Linked DNA regions of Thiocapsa rosea. Each later gene encodes a partner of the first gene's protein in a complex. Links are inferred from orthologs where the notes say so. Each region holds a gene or a part of one and is shown on either strand. Other genes may lie near its edges.

The links.
Region 2: the proteins of mfd (region 1) and uvrA are in contact, whole or in part, in a crystal structure (PDB 4DFC), measured with the Escherichia coli proteins. The link is inferred for Thiocapsa rosea from one-to-one orthologs.

What each region holds. Positions count from the first base shown.
Region 1 is NZ_RBXL01000001.1:368,968-377,238, reverse strand. What follows is about bases 2,493-6,498. They hold mfd (transcription-repair coupling factor), read right to left. Parts: upstream 6,182-6,498; coding sequence 2,693-6,181; downstream 2,493-2,692. Other genes in these bases: BDD21_RS01665 (hypothetical protein), read right to left, coding at 6,283-6,498. In the rest of the region: BDD21_RS01675 (S8 family peptidase), read right to left, coding at 1-2,172; more of BDD21_RS01665, read right to left, coding at 6,499-8,271. UniProt on the Escherichia coli protein: Couples transcription and DNA repair by recognizing RNA polymerase (RNAP) stalled at DNA lesions. Mediates ATP-dependent release of RNAP and its truncated transcript from the DNA, and recruitment of nucleotide excision repair machinery to the damaged site.
Region 2 is NZ_RBXL01000001.1:943,167-948,950, forward strand. Bases 2,324-5,715 are described here. They hold uvrA (excinuclease ABC subunit UvrA), read left to right. Parts: upstream 2,324-2,689; coding sequence 2,690-5,515; downstream 5,516-5,715. Other genes in these bases: BDD21_RS04260 (hypothetical protein), read left to right, coding at 2,324-2,490. In the rest of the region: ssb (single-stranded DNA-binding protein), read right to left, coding at 155-667; BDD21_RS04255 (MFS transporter), read right to left, coding at 746-2,128; more of BDD21_RS04260, read left to right, coding at 2,263-2,323. UniProt on the Escherichia coli protein: The UvrABC repair system catalyzes the recognition and processing of DNA lesions. UvrA is an ATPase and a DNA-binding protein. A damage recognition complex composed of 2 UvrA and 2 UvrB subunits scans DNA for abnormalities.

The DNA of each region.
Region 1 (8,271 bases):
ACCCACCGTCGTTCCGTTCGAGGCGAAGCGCAGGAAGAGGCGGTTGTTGGCCGGATCAAAGGCAATCGGCTGACCGGTGCCGGTGGCAAAAACGGTGAAGTAGGCCGTTTGGTCGGCACCGACCAAACGGGTCAGGCTGTTTCCGCAGACGATCCACTCCCCTGCCGGGGTGGTCTCGCAGACCCGCAGGGTTAAGGGCAGGCCGCGCCCGCCGTCGTCGGCGCTGACGGTCACCGTGCCGGCGCTGCCGATGTTCACGGCTGCCGTGGCGAAGAAGCCGATGCCGGTGCTGCTCGGCAGCCGCACGACGCCGTCCCCGCTTGGCGTTACGCCGATTGCGAGCAGATCGGGGGGTGCGATCGCCGCGGCTGAGAGGATGAAGGTATTGAGGCCGGGATGACTGGGCGCCGGGGCGGTGTTGGTGCAGTCGAACACGAGCGGGATCTCGGTCGCGGCCATCGATTGGCTCGGTGTGATGCCGAAGACAAAGCCTTGGGTTGCGCCGGCGGCAATGTCGACAGGGGTGTTCGGCGTCCCTGTCAGCACGTTGGCTGCGGTGGTCGTCTGATAGCTCAAGGTTGCGGGAATGCCAGTGGGAAGGGCAATCAAGCAACTTAATGCCGTCGTGTCGCCGCTGTTGATGACGCTCGCAAAGGCGGTGGCGGTTTCGGCGATCGCGACGGCACGGGCGTAGGGTAGGACAGCAGTGTTGATGGTCGCTTGTGGTCCCGCGATTTCATCGACTGCTCGATCAACCTGGATCCGAGACGTCGTGATGTCGTTGACATCGGTTAGAGCTATCCCGGTTGATTTGAGCATGTTCAGAATAGCATCGGGGTCTGCGGCGGGTTGGGCCGATTTGATCACCGCCCAAGCTCCGGCGACGTGAGGTGTCGCCATCGAGGTTCCGCTTTTTGACGCATAGCCCGTGCCTGGGACTGCTGAATAGATCGATGCTCCGGGCGCCAGTAGATCGAGAAAATAAGCACTATTGGAGAAGCCCGAGATCTGGTCCGCTTTGGTTGTGCTTCCGACACTGATCGCGCTCGGAACGCATGCGGGCGCACTCATCGCATTTGCATAGCCTTCGTTTCCACTTGCGGCGACGGTTGCAATGCCAGCGCTTCGCAGCTGGTCGATAATCGTCCGTCTTGCGTCATCATTGCAAGGATCTTGAAAAGCACCGCTACCGAGACTCATGTTAATTGCAGCAATCGGGTAACTGGTTCGGAGAAGGTAAATTCGCTCTAATGCACGGAGTGAGTCGGATGTGAAAGTCGCAATGCAAGGCGCTGCAATCCCGCAGAAACTGGCTGAATCAAAACGCGAAAATACCTGAGCGGCGATGATGTCAGCGTCTCTGGCAACACCGGAAGCGTTGGTGCTTCGTCCAGCTACAATTCCCGCTACATGAGTGCCGTGATCACAACCCGCCAAGGTGATTGGACAATTGACCCCGGAGCCATCGGCCGTAGATTCAGAGACACCCCCGGGGCAAAGCGAAGTCGCACCGAGTGCCGGGACATTCGACGAGTAGCATGCCTCCGAAATCACCTTTCCTTTCAAAAAAGGATGATTTTTATCCACGCCGGTATCCAGAATGGCAACGACCTGGCCCAGGCCGGTGTATCCAAGGAAAGCACCATCGAGGCCCCCAATCAGCGGAACACTATCCATGAGGAAGGGGAGCATGATGCTATCCTCCACGACGTCGATAACGTCCGGATGCGCCAGAAGCTCCAGAATGTCTGACTCGCTCGCCTGCATTGCGAATGCAGGTGTCAGAGCAAAGCGCTTGATGCCCATGGCCGCTTGATCCCGCCCGTTCCTCGAGGACAATTCATCCAGAACGCGCTGTTGTATCGTCGAGAGCGCTTCGCGCTGTTGCACGATTCCGTCATCGTCAAGCATTGATTCGGGCTGCACCCAGGTCTTGAGCTTGACGATGACCGGGATTCGACCTAAGGAATGAGCTTGATCCAACAACTCACGATGAGCTGAGGCTTTTTCGGGTGGACTGCCACGCAAATCTGCGCTCTGCCCCGTTTTGGTCTTAAGCTCCGCGCTCTTATTTGGCGCGACAGGTGGATCGATTGCGTTGTTGGCCGACGGGGTCGGCATCGCAGCGAACACGGCGACGAATGCCAAGATGACCGAGATTGAGATGCTCATGGCTTGTCTCGCAGCGCTCAGTTGTTTTCGTACCGTGGGGCGAATGTTCATGGTGATGTTTCTCGCGATGATTGGCAGGCTCAGCTGAAAACGATGCCTCCGAGCATCGCTCGGTGAAGTTGTTCGTCCGTGATGACGGATTATCACGTCATCGCCCTTTTTCGTAACTCCGGCCAAACCGCCACATGGCATGCGTGGCGCCGCGGAGCGGTATCAAGAGTCCTCCGAGCATCTGGGGGGGCGATCTAAAGAGCGATGCCCACGGCGGGGGTAGTCAGTGATGCCGAGGGCTGGCAAACGCGTGGCGCTGGGCCGGCGGGAAGTACGGGTAGGCCGTTGTCTGGGTCATGAGGCTTTCTTCCTTGATTCGATTCGTCGGTGTGGTTCCTGATCGCGACAGCGTACGCAAGATGGACCGTCTGATGAACCAGGCCGTACAAAAGACATAAACATGCGCGCAAGAAGAAGCGGTCTGCACTTTCCGGATGGCCCTCGCGATCGTTTCGACTCCTCTTCCGTTTTATCCTGCGCCAACCAACTGCGCAATCACTTCGTTCACCTGCCTCAGCCGGCGTTGCGGCTCGGCCATGTCCCGGTAAAACCGCAGCTTGTCGCTGCCGTCGAGCTTGAACTCCTTTGGCTTTTGCTGAATCAGTCGGATCAGGTTTCCGGGGTCGATGCTCGGCGTCTCGTCGAAGAGGATCCGCCCGCTCGCCGGCCCGGCTTCGATCTTGCGGATTCCGTAGGGCTGGACCTTCAGTTTCAGCTCGGTGATCTCGAGCAGGTTCTTGGCCGGCTCGGGCAGCAGGCCGAAGCGGTCGATCATCTCCACCTGCAGCTCCCTGAGATCGCCGGCCGTGGCGGCGCTCGCAATCCGTTTGTACATGACGAGGCGGGCGTGCACGTCGGGCAGATAGTCGCTGGGCAGCAGGGCGGGTAGGCCGAGATCGATCTCGGCGCCGTGACTGAGTGGTCGGTCCAGCTCGGGCGTGCGTCCGGCCTTGAGCGCCTGGACCGCGCGTTCGAGCAGGTCCATGTAGAGCGAGAAGCCGACCTCGTGGATCTGGCCGGACTGCTCGTCGCCGAGCAGCTCGCCGGCTCCGCGGATCTCCAAGTCATGGGTGGCGAGCGTGAAGCCGGCCCCTAGATCCTCCATGGACTCGATCGCCTCCAATCGCTTCTTCGCGTCCGCAGTCATGACCTTGGTCGGCGGCGTGATCAGATAGGCGTAGGCGCGATGGTGCGAGCGCCCGACCCGTCCGCGCAGCTGATGCAGCTGCGCCAGCCCCAGCTTGTCGGCACGATTGATGACGATGGTGTTGGCGCTCGGCACGTCGATGCCGCTCTCGATGATGGTGGTGCAGACCAGCAGGTTGAAACGCTGGTGATAGAAGTCGCGCATCACCCGTTCGAGATCGCGCTCGCGCATCTGTCCGTGCGCGACCTGTACCCGCGCCTCCGGGATCAGGGCCTCGAGCTTCTGCGCCTGGTTCTCGATGGTCTCCACCTCGTTGTGGAGGAAGTAGACCTGACCGCCGCGCTTGAGCTCGCGCAGCACCGCCTCTTGGATCAGGCCGTCGTTCCAGGGGCTGACGAAGGTCTTGATGGGATGACGCTCGACCGGCGGTGTCGCGATGATGGACAGATCCCGCAGGCCTGACATGGCCATGTTGAGCGTGCGTGGTATCGGCGTCGCCGTGAGGGTCAGGATGTCCACCTCGCTGCGCAGATTCTTGAGCTGCTCCTTGTGGCGCACACCGAAGCGGTGCTCCTCGTCGATGATCGCCAGTCCCAGATTCTTGAATTTCAGACTGGGCTGTAGGAGCTTGTGGGTGCCGACCAGGATGTCGACCGTGCCGTCGGCCAGACCTTCGAGCACCTTCTTCTGCTCTTTGGCGGTGCGGAATCGCGACAGGCTCTCGATCTTGATCGGCCAGTCGGCGAAGCGGTCGGAGAAGTTCTCGAAATGCTGTTGGGCGAGCAGGGTGGTCGGCACCAGCACCGCGACCTGCCGTCCGCCCTGTACGGCCATGAAGGCCGCCCGCATGGCGACCTCCGTCTTGCCGAAGCCGACATCGCCGCAGACCACCCGGTCCATCGGCTTGGCGTCTTCCATGTCGGCGATTACGCCCTCGATGGCGCGCAGCTGATCGGGGGTCTCCTCGAAGGGGAAGGCAGCGGCGAAGGCGGCATAGTCGTCGCCCGGTGCCGGGCAGGCCACGCCCTCGCGGGCGGCGCGTCGCGCGTAGATATCGAGCAGCTCGGCGGCCACGTCGTGCGCCTTCTGCGCGGCCTTGCGCTTGATCCGATCCCACTGCTCGCCGCCGAGTCGGTGCAGGGGCGCGTTCTCGGGCGAGGCACCCGTGTAGCGCGAGATCAGATGCAGCGAGCTGACCGGGACATAGAGCTTGTCGCCGTTGGCGTATTCGAGTGCGAGGAACTCGGTGGTCATCCCGCAGACCTGCAGGGTCTGCAGCCCCAGATAGCGCCCGACGCCGTGCTCCTCATGCACGACCGGCGCGCCCTCGGTCAGCTCGGTAAGGTTGCGCACGATGGCGTCGCTGTCGCGCTCGCGCGCGCGGCGCCGACGCTCCTGGCGCACCCGCTCGCCGTAGAGCTGGGTCTCGGTGACCAGCGCGATGCCGCGGTCTTCCAGCAGCAGACCGCGCTCGAGCGGCGCGACGGTCAACGCCAGATCGAGATCACCCTCGACGAATGCTTGCCAGCCTTCGACCTGACGGGCGCGGATGTTGAACCCGGCCAGATGCTCGGAGAGCATCTCGCGCCGCCCCGTGCTTTCGGCGACGAACAGGACCCGGCGATCCGGCATGCTCAGGAAGTCCTGCAAGGCTTGCGCGGGTTCTGCAGCGCGCGCCTGGATGGCGAGCGGGGGCAGGGTGGTGGTCGCAAAGTTGTGGAATGCCGCATACCCCTTGCGCCGATCCGGAACCTCGGGGGACTGATAGAGCACGCCCGACAGTCGGTTGAGTGCCCCGGCCATCTCGTCGGGATGCAGATAGAGCTTGGCCGGCGGCAGGAGCGGGCGCTCGATGTCGTGACGACGCTGCTCGTAGCGCTGGGCGACACCGGCGATGAAGGTCGTGGCGGTCTCGCGACAGGCGTCCGACTCCAAGGCCAGGACGCCCGCGGGCAGATAATCGAAAAGGGTTGCGGTGGTCTCGAAAAAGAGCGGGAGATAGTATTCCAGCCCGCCAGGGGTGCGCCCTTCCGACACCTCCCGATAGACCAAGCTCGCCTGCGGGTCGCCCTCGAAGCTCGCCCGATAACGTTGGCGAAATCCGGAGATCGCCTCTTCGGTCAGCGGGAACTCACGCGCCGGCAGCATCCGGACCTGTTCCAGCTTCTCCTGCGAGCGCTGGGTCTCCGGGTCGAAGGTGCGGATCGTCTCGACCTCCTGGTCGAAGAGGTCGATGCGCAGCGGGGTCTCGCTGCCCATCGGGAAGACGTCGAGCAGGGAGCCGCGCACCGCGTATTCGCCGTGGCCGATGACCTGGGAGACACAGGAATAGCCGGCACGCTCCAGCCGGCGCCGGGTCGCATCCAGGTCCAGCCGATCCCCGACCGCAAGGACCAGCGATTGCCCGTCCACATACTCGCGCGGCGGCAAGCGCTGCAACAGGGTGCCGACCGGGACGACCAAGACGCCCTTGTCGAGCCCCGGCAAGCGGTGCAGCGTCAGGAGCCGTTCCGAGACCAGCTCCGGAAGCGGCGAGAAGACGTCGTAGGGCAGGGTCTCCCAGTCCGGAAACCCCAGCAGCGGTAGGCCGCTCCCGGCCAAAAAGAATCCGAGCTCCGCACGCAGATGGGCCGCGGCTTGGACGTCCGGCACGACGGCGAGGATCAGCCCCTCATGCGCGCGGGCGGCCTCCGCAATCGCAAGCGCGACGCTCGCGCCGTACAACCGCCCCCACAGCAGGCGCTCGCCGGGGCGACCGGGCAGCGGCGGGCCGAGCGGAGACGGCATCTTGTTCAGGGCCACCGGGTGCATGGACGGCATTACCTCGCGACGACGACAGGGCGAGGATTCTCGCACAGCGTCGCCGCGCTTGCAGTGCGCCCGATCCCTCGGCCCGCGGTTATTAGGTGCGGTTACCGCAGCGAGTCGATCGATTGGAGTAGTCCGTACAGTCCCGATAGCGCATCGGGAAAGAGCACCGGAATCAGAATGACGGCTGCCGCGATGAGCTTACCCCACAGCGCGCCGATGACCCCACCGAACGACAACTTGTCGCGATTGAGCGTGAACAGCGGACCCAACAAGGGATGCTGCTCCAGCTTGATGACAACAGACATGGTCAATGCGAAGGCGACGAAAACCAACACGACCGACGCGGTCGTCATGAGTCGCTCACCGTAAGGCGGATAGAGACCTATTCCGAGTAGGATTGTCGTCGGCGCCAGAATGGCTGCCCAGGCGCAGCTCCGGATCGCGGTTGTACCATAGCGCATCTCGGCGACCAAGCGTGCCTGCCAGATCCGAAAGGAATCATTCGATTCCGCCTTGATCGGTGATCGACACTCCAACAGCTCGCGTGTTTGCGCTCGCCAAGTCTCATCCGAAGAAGCGGCCAAGGCAGCCAAATCGCGCTCGCGGAAGTGGAGATTGAATGGCGACTGTGGCAGCGAGTTGAGTTGTATCGGGTTTGCCCAGCTCTCGCTCGGCGGGCTCCCGTTGGACAGGGCGGGTTTCGCTGCCGCCGACTCGGCCGAGAGGCCGGCCGTCGGCGCAAGCAATTGGGCAAACCAAGCAAGGCGTCTCGATTCTGTCCAAAGCTCGGCAAGAAACCAGAACCCGAGCAGCAACAGGATTGAGTTGACGAACAGCGACGTCAACGCCGAGTCAACCGAGTTCGGAATGCCGCTGAACCAGGCTAAAAGCAATAACGCGACAACCACAACCACTGCCGCACTGAGCGCGACTTGACCACGACTGCGATCCGGCGATGGGATACCGGCGGTCCCGGCCAGGCTGCTCAGATGCCCGATGCAGCGTCGGCGCCAGAGAGACAGCTTCCATCCGGCAACAATCGCCACGCAGAGATAAAGCAAAAAGAGGCCGATCAACATCGCGACGTCGCGGCCATGGGCAAGGCTCCACGTCTGTTGGCGCGTTGGTAAGAAGAGTCCGTAGAGATGCGTTCCTGCAATCACGAGAACGGCAAGGCCGAGCACCAAGAGCCCTATCGAAAGAAAACGGTTCAGGCGTAATAATTTCCGTTTCGCACCGTCCGGGTCCTCGCCTTCGTCGTTTTCCCGATTGAACCTCGCCTCCCGTATCCCGCACAAAGGGTTGGGATGGCGTAGCGGAGAGAACATCACCAAGTGCGCGCGGCCGAAGACGGCTAACCACGAGGAGCTTGCAACCACCACGATGGCGGCGATCAGAAAGAAGATCGTAATCGGGCGATCCAGCAACAAACGTCCGTCTGCAGCGAGCAATCGGCTGCGCGGCGCAGCGGGCTCCGTCGGCCGACCGTCGTCTTTCATCCCTGACCCGACATCCGGATAGACCTGCTGAAATCCTGCAAGTGTCGTGACATACAGGGAGACCGCTTTTTGATCGCAATTCGACCCGCCGGAGTGTGTTTGATCCTTGGGGCTGGAACCAGTGTCGATCAGATTGAGCGCTGCTCGGAACAGGTTGGCCGCATAGTCTGCAGGGAAGGACAGATATGACTTCCTATCGCCGTCGGAATCGGTTTTGCCGCCGGCGCACGGCCCCGTCCCGCCCTGACCGCAGGATGTCAAGCAACCATTCGAATCGACACGCAGGACCGTGTCCCCATTCGGGACGACAAGCGCGCCGCGACTGATCTTGCGGTAGTCAGGATGTGTCGTCAGATAGTCCATCTCCATCAGGACCGGCAGAGCATTGGGGAGCGATTTACGCACTTCGTTCAACAAAAATAAGCGGTCGCGAACATCGGTCGCGACGATGACGACCATGGCCGGATTGACCCGGACCCGAAGCGCGTCAAAGGTGCCGTAGAGCATGAGTTCGTCGGAACGGGAGCTGAGCAGGCGCCGATAGGCCGGCGGTCGGTCGGTGACCAAGTCGATCCCGGATAGATCCAGTTC
Region 2 (5,784 bases), 570 kb from region 1 along the record:
GACGGGATCGGCCCCGGCAGACTTAACGACCGTTGGAGCCGGCGCGGTTTAAGAATTTAAAAAATTGATTATTCTAAACCGCGTCCCCGCCAAGGGCCGTCGATGCACAAAAGGTCGAGCTCACTCAAAATCAGCATCTCGCTCTGGACGCGGTTTAAAACGGGATGTCGTCGTCGAAATCCGCCGCACCTTGGCTGCTGCCTCCGGGGCTACTGCCTCCCGACGACGGCGCCGGACTTGAGGACTGCGGCCGCCCGCCGCGCGAGGACTGATGGGCGGGCGCGTCGTCGAAGGGCACCGATGACCCCATACCACCGCCGCCCGAACGGCTGTCGAGCATCTGCATGGTCCCGTTGATGTCGACTATGATCTCGGTCGTGTAGCGATCTTGTCCGTCCTGACCCTGCCATTTTTTAGTGCGCAGCTTGCCTTCGACATAGATCTTCGACCCCTTGTGCAGATACTGCTTGACGATCTCGGCGATCTTGCCGAAGAACACGACGTTGTGCCACTCGGTGCGCTCCTGTCTCTCGCCCGTGTTCTTATCCTTCCAGGTCTCGCTTGTTGCGATGCGGATATTCGCCACCGCATCGCCGCTCGGCATGTAACGCACCTCCGGATCAGCCCCGAGGTTGCCGATGAGAATTACCTTGTTGACGCCTGCCATGCAGTCCTCCCGCTCCGCGCCATACGCGGGCGATTGTTGTCTCGCCAAAAAACACGCGGCCGACCCGGGCGTTTGTCCTCAGGCTCTGGCCGAAAATGTCTGCAATGTTGCCCAATCCAGTCGGCCACTGTCCACCTTTAGGTAGGCGACACCCTCGTCGAGCGCGACGACGGCGTCCTCCACACCCGGGATGGCCAGCAGACGCGCCTCGAGACCCAAACCCTCGTCGCCCGGTCGATCGCCGAGCGAGAGGACATGGGCCGTCAGATTCGCCGGCATCGCCATCGTGGCCGCCAGACCGATCCACACCAGCGAGGTCGCGGCCCCGACCAGATAGACGGCGTCCGCCCCGAAGCTCTGATGTGCCAAACCGCCGAGCAGTCCGCCCAAAAAAGCACCGATGAACTGCGAGCTGGAGAAGACCCCCATCGCCGTCCCGCGCGCACCGGCACGCGCGGCCTTCGAGACCAGCGACGGCAGGATGGCCTCCATCAGGTTGAAGACGGTGAACATCACCAGCAGCAGGAACCCGACGACCCAAATCGACTGATTGAACAGGTAGAAGCCCACCATCGACGCACACATCGCCGTGACCGCACCGATCAGCACGGCCTTCACCTTGCCGCCGCGCTCGGCCATGATGATGAAGGGGACCATGATCACGATCGCGAGCAGGACAACCGGCAGATAGAGCAGCCAATGATCCACGGCCGCCAGGCCGGCCGATTCGATCGACAGCGGCAGCACTACGAACATGCTCACCATGGTGAGGTGCAGCAGGAAGATGCCCAGATCCAGGCGCAGCAACGTGGGGTTACCCAGCACGCCCGCGAACTGATCCATCACCGGCTGGGCCTCGCGATGGACGCTGGAGCGTTCGGGCTCGGGCACGACATAGGCCAGCACCAACATGCCGGCGATCGCCAGAAACGCGGTCAGCCAAAAGATGCCCGAGATCCCGAGCCAGCGCGCCAAGGGCGGTCCGACCACAAGCGCCGCGGCAAACGACAGGGCGACGCTGATCCCGATCGCCGCCATGGCGCGCGTGCGCACCGCATCGCGGGTCAGATCGGCGGTGAGCGCAATGGTCGCCGCCGCGATGGCACCGCTGCCCTGAATCACGCGCCCCAGGATGACCAGCTCGATCTGATCGGCAAGGGCCGCGACGACGCTGCCGATCGCGAACAACACCAGCCCCCCGTAGATCACGGGTTTGCGGCCGATCCGATCCGACAGCAGCCCGAGCGGGATCTGAAACAGCGCCTGCGTCAAGCCGTAGGCGCCGATCGCCAGTCCGACCAGCAAGGGCGTAGCGCCCTCCAGGTCGTGTGCATAGAGTGCAAAAACCGGCAGGACCATAAAGAGGCCCAGCATGCGCGTGGAGAAGATCGCGGCCAGACCGGCCGCAGCGCGCTTCTCCAGCCCGGTGAAGGCGACAAGGGGTTGATGAGACGGGGTCAAGGACGGTGGCCTGCGACGTCGATTCGGGGAAGACGCGAGTATAAGGGCTTGTCGGCGATCGTGCCCGATCGCGATTGACAGGGATCCTCCCGCAGACCAGTCTTCTCAAAACGAATTCCGCGGAGAAACACCGAATGACGGCAGACATCGAAAATCTCGTCCTCGAGCATCTTCGCGCGATCCGAGCGGACATCGCAGACATCAAACGCGAGGTGACCGCCAACAGTCTCCAGCTCTCGGCGATGGGGCAACAGCTCGCAGGACTCACGGCAGCGGTCTACGGCAGCAAATCGGACGTCGACGACATCAAACGCCGCCTGGAACGTTTGGAGCGGCGATTGGAGCTTCACGACGAGCATTGAGCGCTGCGTGTAGCCGCCGATGACACGGCGGCCATACCTGCCGTCGCATCTTCCCCGACACCGGGGGCCAGCCTTGGTCGCCGCCCCGGCACCATCCGCCGCAGACCGCCCGATCCGCGGCGGCGGATGGAGACGGTCGAGCGATCTTTAAGGAATAATCGGGAATTGGCCGCCCACCCGCCGCAGGTCTCCCAGCCCCATGGACACAATCCGCATCCGCGGCGCACGCACCCATAACCTCAAAAGCATTGATCTCGACCTGCCCCGCCAACGGCTGATCGTCTTCACCGGTCTGTCGGGCTCGGGCAAGTCATCGCTCGCCTTCGACACCATCTATGCCGAGGGCCAGCGCCGCTATGTCGAGTCGCTCTCGTCCTATGCCCGGCAATTCCTGTCGGTCATGGAGAAGCCGGACCTGGACCATATCGAGGGGCTCTCCCCGGCCATCTCGATCGAGCAGAAGACGACCTCGCACAATCCGCGCTCCACCGTCGGCACCATCACCGAGATCTACGACTATCTGCGCCTGCTCTTCGCACGCGTCGGCCAGCCGCGCTGCCCGGCGCACGACGAGCCGCTGGAGGCCCAGACGATCAGTCAGATGGTGGATCAAGTCATGGCCCTACCGGAGGGCGATCGGCTGATGCTGCTCGCACCCGTAGTCTCGGCGCGCAAGGGCGAGTACCAGCGGCTGATCGGCGAGCTGCATGCGCAAGGCTTCGTGCGCGCCCGCATCGACGGCGATCTCTACGAGCTCGACGACCCGCCCGAGCTGGACATCAAGAAGAAGCACGACATCGAGGTGGTGGTGGACCGCTTCCGGGTGCGTCCCGATCTCGCCCTGCGACTGGCCGAGTCCTTCGAGACCGCGCTCAAGCTCTCGGGCGGCATCGTCCGCGTCGCCGCGATCGACGAGCCCGAGCGGCCCATGATCACCTTCTCGGCGTCCTTCGCCTGCCCGGTCTGCGGCTACAGCATCCCGGAGCTCGAACCCCGGATCTTCTCCTTCAACAACCCGGTCGGCGCCTGCCCCACCTGCGACGGGCTCGGGATGGAGCAGTTCTTCGACCCCGCAAAGGTCGTTCTCCATCCGGAGATGAGCCTGGCGGCCGGCGCGGTGCGCGGCTGGGATCGGCGCAACTCCTTTTACTTTCAGGTGATCCGTGGTCTGGGCGAGCACTATGGGTTCGATGTCGAGACGCCATGGAACCAACTCGACACCCCGACTCAGGAGCTGATCCTCTTCGGCACCGGCAAGGAGAAGATCAAGCTCAAGTTGCCGCACGAACGGGGTGCGGCCAAGGTGCGTCCCTTCGAGGGCATCATCCGCAACATGGAGCGGCGCTACAAAGAGACCGACTCCAGCGCAGTCCGCGAGGAGCTCGCGCGTTATCTCTCGTACCAACCCTGCCCCACCTGCGGCGGCTCGCGCCTGAACGAAGCGGCCCGTCATGTCTTTCTGGAGACTTACAACCTGCCCGCCGTCGCCGCCATGCCGGTCGGCGACTCCCTGACCTTCTTCGAGGCGCTGGAGCTCCCCGGCAAGCGCGGCGAGATCGGCGCTCGGGTCATCAAGGAGATCGCCACCCGGCTGCGCTTCCTGGTCGACGTCGGCCTCGACTATCTGACCCTCGACCGCAGCGCCGAGACGCTCTCCGGCGGCGAGGCCCAACGCATCCGGCTCGCCAGCCAGATCGGCGCCGGGCTGGTCGGCGTCATGTACATCCTGGACGAGCCATCGATCGGGCTGCACCAGCGCGACAATGCCCGCCTGCTCAAGACCCTGACCCACCTGCGCGACATCGGCAACACCGTCATCGTCGTCGAGCACGACGAGGAGGCGATCCGCTGCGCCGATCTGGTCGTCGACCTGGGACCGGGCGCCGGCGTGCACGGCGGCGAGATCGTCGCCCAAGGGACCGCGGAGCAGATCACGGCCGCACCCCGATCCCTGACCGGGCGCTACCTCTGCGGTGACCTGCGCGTCGCCATCCCGACACAGCGCACGGCCAACGATCCGGACCGCCAACTGCGTATCCTGGGTGCACGGGGCAACAACCTGCGCGCCGTCGATGCCGAGATCCCGGTTGGGAGCTTCGTCTGCATCACCGGCGTCTCGGGCTCGGGCAAGTCCACCCTGATCAACGACACGCTCTTCCCCGTCGCCGCACGTCATCTCAACGGCTCCAGCCTCCAGCCGGCACCCCATACCGCCATCGAAGGGCTCGACTACTTCGACAAGGTCGTCGACATCGACCAGAGTCCCATCGGTCGGACCCCGCGCTCCAACCCCGCCACCTACACCGGGCTCTTCAACCTGGTGCGCGACCTCTTCGCCGCCGTCCCCGAGGCGCGCTCGCGCGGCTATGGACCCGGCCGCTTCAGCTTCAACGTCAAGGGCGGACGCTGCGAGGCGTGCAAAGGGGACGGACTCATTCGGGTCGAGATGCACTTCCTGCCCGACATCTATGTCCAGTGCGACACCTGCAAGGGCCGGCGCTACAACCGCGAAACGCTCGAGATCCGCTACAAGGGCAAGACCATCGACGAGGTGCTGAACCTCACCATCGAGGACGCGCTCGACTTCTTCTCGCCCGTCCAGCTCATCAAACGCAAGCTCCAGACCCTGATGGATGTCGGCCTCGCCTATGTCCGCCTCGGCCAGAGCGCCACCACGCTCTCCGGCGGCGAGGCCCAACGCGTCAAGCTCAGCCGCGAGCTCAGCAAGCGCGACACCGGCCGGACGCTCTATATCCTCGACGAGCCCACCACCGGCCTGCACTTCCACGACGTCAAGCACCTGCTCGATGTGCTGCACCGCTTCCGCGACCAGGGCAACACCGTAGTCGTGATCGAGCACAACCTGGATGTCATCAAAACGGCGGATTGGATCATCGACTTGGGGCCGGAGGGCGGGCACCGGGGCGGCGAGATCATCGCGGTCGGGACGCCCGAGCAGATTGCCGCGAACGCGCGGTCGCATACCGGGCGGTTTTTGGGGCCGTTGTTGGAGCGGGGGTGGTGAGTGGACGGATCGTGATTGCGGCCGTTGCGCCACACACCGGGCGCGGTGAGCTAGCAAGCCGCGCCGGATGTACAGGGTGCGGGTCGTTCCTCGCCGCACCCTGCGGACCGTTCCGACGGGAGGCCGCACATCATGGGCTTGGTGAACGAGCGATGCTCGAATTTCGGCAGGAGCCGATCGGCGAATCGAAGTAACCTATGGTCTGAAACGGCCAGAGGCGAAGCCGAATGAGAGTTGCATCTCCGGCGGTTCGACATCGACCGAGTCGC